Regions from separate parts of the Candidatus Electronema sp. TJ genome, predicted to be linked through region 1. Evidence: riboswitches for the same ligand, from Rfam matches in the RefSeq annotation. Region 1 holds a riboswitch; the other holds the start of a gene.
The links. A riboswitch is a leader RNA that binds a small molecule or an ion and turns the genes downstream of it on or off. The one in region 1 is predicted to bind cobalamin.
Positions count from the first base shown of each region.

Region 1 (4,410 bases):
CAAGGCTTGGGCCACGTTCTCGCGGGAGTTGAAGGCGGAGAGCCGGATGTAACCCTGTCCGCATTTGCCGAAGCCTGCGCCTGGCGTGCAGACCACTCCCGCCTTGTTCAGCAGCAGGTCAAAGAATTCCCACGAGTCCTTGCCGCAGCGGATCCAGACATAGGGCGCGTTGGCAGCTCCGACATACTCATAGCCCAGCTCCTTCATGGCTGCCGCGATCAGGTCGGCATTCTCCAGATAGCCGCTGATCAAGGCTTTGCACTGGGCCTTGCCTTCCTCTGAGTACACCGCCTCGGCAGCCCGCTGCACCGGATAGGACACGCCGTTGAACTTGGTGGAGTGGCGGCGGTTCCAGAGCGGATGAATAAGCTGCCTGCCGCCCTTGCTGTCATAGGCGGCGCATTCCTTCGGCACCACCGTGTACGCGCAGCGGGTGCCGGTGAAGCCTGCGCTTTTCGAGAAGGAGCGGAACTCGATGGCCACTTCCCGCGCCCCTTCAATCTCGTAGATGGAGTGCGGCAGGGACTCGTCGCGGATGAAGGACTCGTAGGCCGCGTCAAAGAGGATGAGGGCCTTGTTCGCCTTGGCGTAGTCCACCCACTGCTTCAGCTCGTCCTTGCTGACCGTTGCGCCGGTAGGATTGTTGGGGAAGCAGAGATAGATCAAATCCACCGGCTCTTTCGGCAGGGCAGGCACGTAGTTGTTTTCCGCTGTGGAATCCAAATACACCAAGCCCTGATAGCGGCCGTCAGCAAACGCGCCGGTGCGTCCGGCCATGACATTGGTGTCAAGATAGACCGGATAGACCGGGTCAGGAAGAGCCACCCGCGCATCGGTGCTGAACAGCTCTTGAATGTTGCCGGTGTCGCATTTCGCCCCGTCAGAGATGAATATCTCGTCCGCGCTGATCTCCGCGCCGCGAGCTTGGAAGTCGTGCTTGGCGATGGCCTCGCGCAAGAAGGCGTAGCCCTGCTCCGGGCCGTAGCCCCGGAAGCTGCTGTCCGCCGCCATCTCATCCACAGCCTTGTGAAACGCGGCGATGCAGGCAGCTGGCAAGGCCCTGGTCACGTCGCCAATACCGAGGCGGATGATATTCTTATCTGGGTGGGCTTGCTGGAAGGCGGCCACACGGCGGGCGATATCTGCAAAAAGGTACGAAGCCTGAAGCTTCAGGTAGTGCTCGTTGATCTTCAGCATGGCAGTCCGGTGTTTGTATTGACAGGCCCTTGACGGTGCGCGATGAGTTGGAAGAGTGCTGGATATTACCTGATATGGGCGAAAAGTCAAGCTGCTGGGCAGGAAGCGCGGCTGGCTGGCAAAAAAGTCTGAAGAGAAGAAGTCTTCAGAGAGATGCTGGTGTTCAATCACGTCAGCAGAGAACATTCCGCAGCGCGGCAGGCGGCTTCCGCTCCATGCTGTGTTGTAGATTTTTTCGATGCTGGCATGGAGAAATTCTCGATGCCAGCATGGAGTGAATTTCGATGCTAGCATGGAGAAATTCTCGATGCTAGCATGGAGTGAATTTCAATGCTAGCATGGAGACATGCTCCATGCCAGCATGGAGCCACCCTCGAACGTAGCATGGAGCACCTCTCCATGCTAGCATTGACTTTTCCTTCATGCTGGCATGGAGCGGAAGCTTGGCCCTGATGCACACATGAACGGCTGGCTGCTTTGAGGGGATTTCTCTGTTGACTTTGGGGGATGCGCGTTGTAAACAGCAGGCTGATCAGAAACAATGCTTGGAGGCTCGGAGGTTCATCACATTGCAAATGACACTTCAGTGAACGGAACACGGTGCGATTCCGTGGCATTCCCGATGCTGTGACCCCGGAAACGCCTGTTCAGCGCGTTGCGGCCACTGTCTCTTTGCAGACGGGAAGGCCGCTGGACAGGAGGGGAAGCCAGAAGACGAGCTGAAGTTTGTTCAACAGGATTGGAACGCGATGGCAAAGGGTTCCGGAGAGCGTATGCTCTGCCGGGCCTCATTGTTCCCGGCAGGGTGCAAACAATGAGGTTGAGCATGAAAACCCAATTGGAAGCGGCCCGCGAGGGCATCATCACTGCGCAGATCAGCACTGTGGCCCAGAACGAGGGGCTTGCGCCGGAGCTGGTCAGAACCCGCGTGGCTGCGGGCGAAATCGTCATTCTCAGCCATCCGAAGCGGCCTCAGCAGGAGGCGGTCGGCATTGGCATGGGCCTGCGGACGAAAGTCAACGCCTCCATCGGCACCTCGTCCGACATCTGCGACCTCGCCCTTGAAGTGCGCAAGGCGCGGATTGCCGAAGAAGAAGGCGCGGACACCCTGATGGAGCTGTCAGCGGCAGGCGATTTGGACGCGATCCGCCGCAATGTGCTGGCGGCGACGCGGCTGCCAGCAGGCACGGTGCCGCTGTATCAGGCATTTCGGGAAGCTGCGCTGAGCCATCGCAATCCGGGCAAGCTCGACCCGGAGCAGCTGTTCGAGATCATAGAGCGGCAGCTTGCCGACGGCATCAGCTTCATGGCCATTCACTGCGGCATCAACCGCTGGACAATCGAACGTCTGCGCAAGCAGGGATACCGCTACGGCGGGCTGGTATCCAAAGGCGGCACCTTCATGGTTGCGTGGATGGACAGCACAGGCAAGGAGAATCCGCTCTACGAGCAATTTGACCGGGTCTGCGGCTTGATGAAGAAATACGATGCCGTGCTTTCGCTCGGCAACGGCATCCGCGCAGGAGCTATTCACGACAGCCATGACCGGGCCCAGGTGGCGGAGATGGTGATCAACTGCGAGCTGGCCGAGCTGGGGCGGAACATGGGCTGTCAAATGATGGTCGAAGGCCCAGGCCATGTGCCTTTGGATGAGATTGCCGCCAACATCCTGCTCGAAAAGCGAATGAGCGGCAACGCGCCCTATTATGTGCTCGGCCCTCTGCCCTTAGACAGCGGCGCAGGCTATGATCACATCAGCGCGGCCATCGGCGCGGCGCAGTCCGCCCGCCATGGCGCGGATCTCATCTGCTACATCACACCTGCGGAGCATCTTGCCTTGCCCAATGAGGAGGATGTCCGCCAAGGCATCCGCGCCGCCCGGCTGGCTGTGCGGGCGGGCGACATTGCCAAATATCCTGACCGCCGCAAGAACGAGAAGGCGGCGGCGAAAGCGCGGCGGGACATGCGCTGGACGGATTTGCATCAGCATCTGCTTTTCCCGGAGCTGGCCCGCGAGCTGCGCCAAAGCCGGATGCCGGAGTGCAGCGAGACCTGCACCATGTGCGGCGACTTCTGCGCCATGAAACAGGGCGCAGCGGTCTTTGGCAAAGATATTGCCGGGGATAAGAGCTGCGCTGGTCTGGACGGCCGCCCTGCTGAAAAACCGAGTTCTGCCGTTTTTTGATTGACCTGCGCGGCTTGGCTGGTAATATATGCGGTGTGTTTTGCGTTGCGTGAGGGCCTATAGCTCAGTTGGCTAGAGCCACCGGCTCATAACCGGTCTGTCCCTGGTTCGAGTCCAGGTAGGCCCACCAATCTGGCGGCAGGACAGTCTCCTGCCTTGATGAATTCATCCACGGCGCGGCGGTCTTTTGAATCCAAACATCTGTTTTTGGAATTCTTGCTGGTATAGAATCTGTTTTCAGGCAGCGGCGCAGAAGTCATAACCCCTGAAGAGGCGCATCCGGCTCTGGATGCGCCTCTTTTTCATTCCGTGGCAAACGTTCAGCAGTTTCTTGACATACTTGAGGACTCAGCTCCATCTGCCTTGGCGGCGGGCTGGGACAATGTCGGCCTGCTTGTCGGCAGCCCGCACAGCAACGTCAACGCCGTGCTGCTGGGTCTTGACCCCACGCTGGCGCTGATCACTGAGGCGAAGGTGCTTGCCGCCGACCTGATCATCACGCACCATCCGGCTATCTTTCACCCCTTGAAATGCCTGCGCACCGACCAGCCTGGCAGTGCTTTCCTTGCTGCCGCGCTGCGGGCGGGAATCAGCGTCATCAGCTGCCACACCAATTTTGACGCTGCGCCGGGCGGAGTCAGCGACACTCTGGCCGATGCCTTGGGCTTGATGGCAACTGCGCCGCTGGCGGCAGACAAAGCCGATCCCTGCTGCGGCACTGGGAGGATCGGTAGTCTGCCGGAGCCGCTCTCCGCTGAGGACTTTCTCGCCAAGCTGCGGGCGGCACTGCCCCTGCCTTGGCTGCTGGAGGCTGGGCCGCGCCCGGAGGCGGTGGCAAGAGCCGCCGTCTGCGGCGGCTCCTGCGCTGATCTGGCTGAAACAGCACTGGCCGTAGGCGCGGATGTGTTCATCACAGCGGAAGTCAAACATCATACCGCCCGCTGGGCTGAGGAAGCCGGGCTGTGGCTCTTGGACGGCGGTCATTTCGCCACGGAGAATCCATCCATGAGCCGCCTGCGGCAGCAGCT
Region 1 covers NZ_JBLWEP010000010.1:9,564-13,973, forward strand. The annotation lists gene ACNKID_RS01575 (LL-diaminopimelate aminotransferase) at 1-1,197, opposite strand, end outside; cobalamin riboswitch at 1,765-1,936, shown strand; gene thiC (phosphomethylpyrimidine synthase ThiC) at 2,024-3,382, shown strand; tRNA gene ACNKID_RS01585 (tRNA-Ile) at 3,436-3,512, shown strand; gene ACNKID_RS01590 (Nif3-like dinuclear metal center hexameric protein) at 3,692-4,410, shown strand, end outside.

Region 2 (4,410 bases), on a different contig from region 1:
TTGAATTTATCGACTCAAAAGCTGTTCTGAACAAGTCCACTGTAACCGGCCATTCAAACAGAGCAATTTCCACCTCACGCGGCAGCATGACTTTGAACAATTCAACCGTGAGCGGCAACCCAGGTACAGGACTTTATGGTGCTAATTGCGGCATTGTGCTGAACGGCGTAACAGTCAGCGGCAATGCGACAGGACTTTCAGCAAGCGGAGCCGTGGCGACCCTGCAAGGCTCTTTGATCAGCGGCAACAGCGGCTTTGACATCAAAGACTTCAACAGCACACAATGGCAGACCAACTTCAACCTCATCGGCAGCAGCAGCAAAAAAAATGCGGAATCCTTCAGTGAGACATTTCTGCTCAACAGCACCGATATTTCTGCGACCAGCGACGGCACAAATCCGACTGCGCTGAATGCGATTCTCAGTCCTCTGGCTAACAATGGCGGCCCAACCAAAACCCATGCCTTGCCTGTAGGGAGTCCAGCTGTTGATCTTGACGAAGGCTGCATTGTCGCTCTGTCTGAGGATCAGCGCGGCATCAGCAGGCCCTCAGGAAATGGCTGCGATGCTGGAGCTTTTGAGTTTGAGAGCGGCACCGCAGTGCAGCGCATCAATATGGAGCCTGTCTACAGGGTGCTGCTGCCGAACTGAGCGCGGCAGGATGGCACAAATTGTCTGTCCGCATCAGGAGGCGCAGATGGATTACTATATTCTTTCAAGGGGAACAGTATGAACACTGCATTGAAGGGACTGCTTTTTTCGACTGCGCTGCTGCTGGCGGCCAGCGCGGCGCAGGCCACAGTTGTTGTCGTGGATGCGGCAGGCAACTGCACCTTGCAGGAGGCGATGCAGTTCGTTCAAGGTATTGTGATAGAAACCAAATGTGTCGACAGCGGAGGAGGAGTCGATGCGGTGATCATGCTGGAGACCGATGCTGCATTGAGCGAATCCGCATGGGTGGATGAAGTGAACGTCACAATTGAAGGGCAGGGGCACACTGTTGCAGGCACATCTGCTATTTCGGCCTTCATTGTGTACAACAGAAGGCTCACATTAAACAATATCACTGTCACAGGCGGCAATGAGGGCATCGCAGTCAGAGAGACCGGCGCACTCACCCTGAACAACGCAACTGTGCGCGGCAATGCGGGCGACGGAATAGTCATCGGCGGCGGCGGCGCGACCCTGAACAATTCAACTGTGAGCGGCAACGGCGGCAAAGGGATCAGCAGCGGATTCGGCAGCATTATTTTGAAGAACTCCACGGTCAGCGGCAATGCTGTCGGCATCTATGCGTATAAGTCGTCTGTTTTCATGCAAAGCTCTTTGGTCAGCGGCAACAGCGGATTTGACATCGAAAACAATGCCTCCAGCTGGCTGGAAGGCGGCGGTTTCAACGTGCTCGGCCACAGCGGCAAGACAAATGCGGAAGCGTTCAGCAGCACATTCGCGCCAAACAGCACAGATGTTACGGCCACCAGCGACGGCTCGCGTCCGACTGCGCTGGCAGGGATCCTCAGTCCTCTGGCAGACAATGGCGGCCTGACGCAGACCCATGCCCTGCCTGCGGGCAGCCCGGCCATTGATCTTGACGAAGACTGCCTTGCCAACCTGTCTGCGGATCAGCGCGGCATCAGCAGGCCCTCAGGAAATGGCTGCGATGCCGGAGCCTTTGAGTTCGTCGCCGTTGTGCAGCACGTCAACATGGTGCCTGTCTACAAGCTGCTGCTGGACTGAGCGGCGGAGCAACAAAAAAGGGCTGACCCGAAGGCCAGCCCTTGCAATGCCGCCGCCGTTCTGGCGGCGTTTTGATTTACTGCGCAGCCAGACGCAGGCTGCGGACATCAAAGCAGCGGTCAACCAGCTTGTGCTCCTGCCAGCGTTTGAGCAGGCGCACCGCGCTCATGGTCACTACTGGCTCGATCAGCACGAGCGGCGCGTAGGCGGCGGCGAATTTCGCCCAGGCGAAGAACGGGGTCTCCGCCTCGCCGATCATCAGCCAGAAGCCGACCATCAGGGTCACGCCGCCGTAGTAGACCGCGTCCAGACGGACGATCTCCTGCCAGCTCATCTCGCGCCGCCCCTCGGCCAGCCGCTTGCCGACGCTGTGATGCACGGCCATCAGCGGCACGATCAGCGAAAGGCTGTTCACGGCCAGATGCATCAGGTCGCCCGGCTCGAAGAGCAGGCCTTGCAGCAGCAGTCCGAAGGCGAAGCCGTACAAGGCCGGGAAGTAGCCGAGGGTCAGGTAAATGGCCATGCCGCCGACAAAGTGCAGCTCGGACGGCCCGACCGGCATGTGGAAGGACTGCATGAAGAGCGAGAAGAACAGGGCCGCCAGCAGGGTGCGCAGCAGCACGGCAGGAGCGCGGAAAGCGCCCTTCAGATGCGCTGCCAGCAGAGCGGCGGCGGATGCGTTAGCCAAGGCCAGCTTGGCCGGGGCGATGAAGCCTGGTTCGATGTGCATGGTGCACCTCCGGGTGAGAATAGGTGATAAGCTGCCGGGCCGTCATGACACGGCAAGGTGATTGCGGCGGAGCAGCTGCGGAGGCGGGCGGGGGAGCGGGACAGGGACGGGAGGCTGCGGAGGCGGCTTCCCGGCGTGTGCCGATGCCGCCCGCCGCAGCATGTCAAGGCCGGACTGACAAGGCAGGTTTCCGGGCTTGCGCGCGGAGCTTCCGCAGAAGCTCCCTCTCCGCCGCCTTCCCAGCCTGAGGGGCCAGTGGCATGAGGGCGGAGATTGTGCGCGCCTACCGTTGCGGGGGCAGCGCCGGATTCGCCGCCAGGCGGCTGACCGGACTTCCCTTTCCTTGACAGTTGCGAAGCGCAGTCTACCCCGGAGCAGCGGCGCTGTCAAGAGGGCAGGGGAGGCGGAGTCAGCAGCCCTGCCAGCGCGGCAGGTCGTCGATGCGGATGCCCATCAGGCCGCAGAGCCGCCCGGCGAAATGCCGGGCCATCTCGCGCAGACTGGCGGGATGCAGGTAGAAGGCAGGCATGGGCGGGCAGATGATTGCGCCCGCGTCGTGCAGAGCGAGCATGTTGCGGAGATGGGTGCGGTTGAGCGGGGTCTCGCGCACTGCCAAGAGCAGCGGCCGCCGCTCTTTCAGGGTCACGTCCGCAGCCCGGTGGATGAGGTTGCCGGAGCATCCTGCGGCTAACGCGCCCAAGGTGCCGACGGTGCAGGGCAGAATGAGCATGGCCTCGTACAAGGCGGAGCCGGAGGCGGGCAGGGCGGTGAAGTCATCTGCGGCAAACCAGCGGCTGATGCCGGGCAGCTCGTCCGGCGAGAGGTTCTCTTCCAGCCGCAGCACCTTTCTCCCGGAATCGGAGATGACAGCGTGCACCTCGATGTCCTGCGTGGCGAGCAGATCCAGCAAGGCTGTGACGTAGATCATGCCGGTGGCGCCGGTGATGCCGAGGAGGATGCGGCGGGGCGGGATCACGGCAGGTGCACGCCGTGGCGGCTGTAGACGCTGAGGATGTTCTCCACCATCCGCTTCAAGCCGTATTTGGCCGCGATGTCCTGCCGCTGAAGCCGCACGGCTTCCTCGTCGCGCTCTAAGTTCCCGGCCAGATCCAGCAGGGCCTGCCGGGCTGCGGCCACGTCGCCGTAGTCCACCAAGCGGTGCCTGCGGACGAACTCCAGCGGCTCAAGGATGGAGGGCGTGCGGCAGGCGAGCAGCGGCAGGCCGTAGAGCAGGCCCTGGATGAAGGACTGGGAGATGCCCTCGGTCTCGTAGGAGGAGAAGAAGATCAGGTCCATGGCCGAGAAGTAGCGTTCCGGGTCCTCGCGGTGGCCGGTGAGGATGAATCGCTCCTGCGCTCCGGCCTTGGTGATGGCCTCCTCCAGCAGGGCGCGGCCATTGCCGCCGCCGACGATCATGAACTTGAACTGCTCCGGCAGGGCCGCCGCTGTCCGGGCGATGAACTCATGGCCCTTGTAGTGGCGGAGAAAGGCGACGTTGCCGATTAGCACGTCTGTGTCAGCGATGCCGCAGCTGCGCCGCACTTCCTCGCGGTCGCGGGCGGAGAAGCGGAAGCGCTCCTCATCAATCCCTGTGGACTGCGTCACGATCTTCCGGCGCGGCACGCCCTGCCCGGCCAGCTGGTTGGTGATGGCCTCGCTGCACGCGAAGATGACATGCGGAAAGGCGCGGTAGCTGAAGGAGGAGGAGACCGGCTCCAGCACATGCCGGGTGCGGGCGACCAGCGGCACGCCGCAGAGCCGCGCCGCCGCTCCGGCCATCCAGGAGTCTTCCGAGGAATGGGTGTTGACCACCGCAGGCCGCAGCTGCCGGAGCAGGCGGAGCAGCTCCAGCCAAGCGCACAGGTTGAACTTGGAGGAGAAGTCGATATGATGCACGGCAAAGCCCTCTGCGCCGCAGCGGCGGGCCAGCTCGGCACCTTCGCG
Region 2 covers NZ_JBLWEP010000017.1:8,592-13,001, reverse strand. The annotation lists gene ACNKID_RS02490 (choice-of-anchor Q domain-containing protein) at 1-650, shown strand, start outside; gene ACNKID_RS02485 (choice-of-anchor Q domain-containing protein) at 729-1,736, shown strand; gene ACNKID_RS02480 (energy-coupling factor ABC transporter permease) at 1,813-2,466, opposite strand; cobalamin riboswitch at 2,630-2,853, opposite strand; gene ACNKID_RS02475 (UbiX family flavin prenyltransferase) at 2,876-3,442, opposite strand; gene ACNKID_RS02470 (glycosyltransferase) at 3,439-4,410, opposite strand, start outside.
Region 2: another riboswitch for cobalamin. It lies ahead of ACNKID_RS02480 (energy-coupling factor ABC transporter permease); the one in region 1 lies ahead of thiC (phosphomethylpyrimidine synthase ThiC).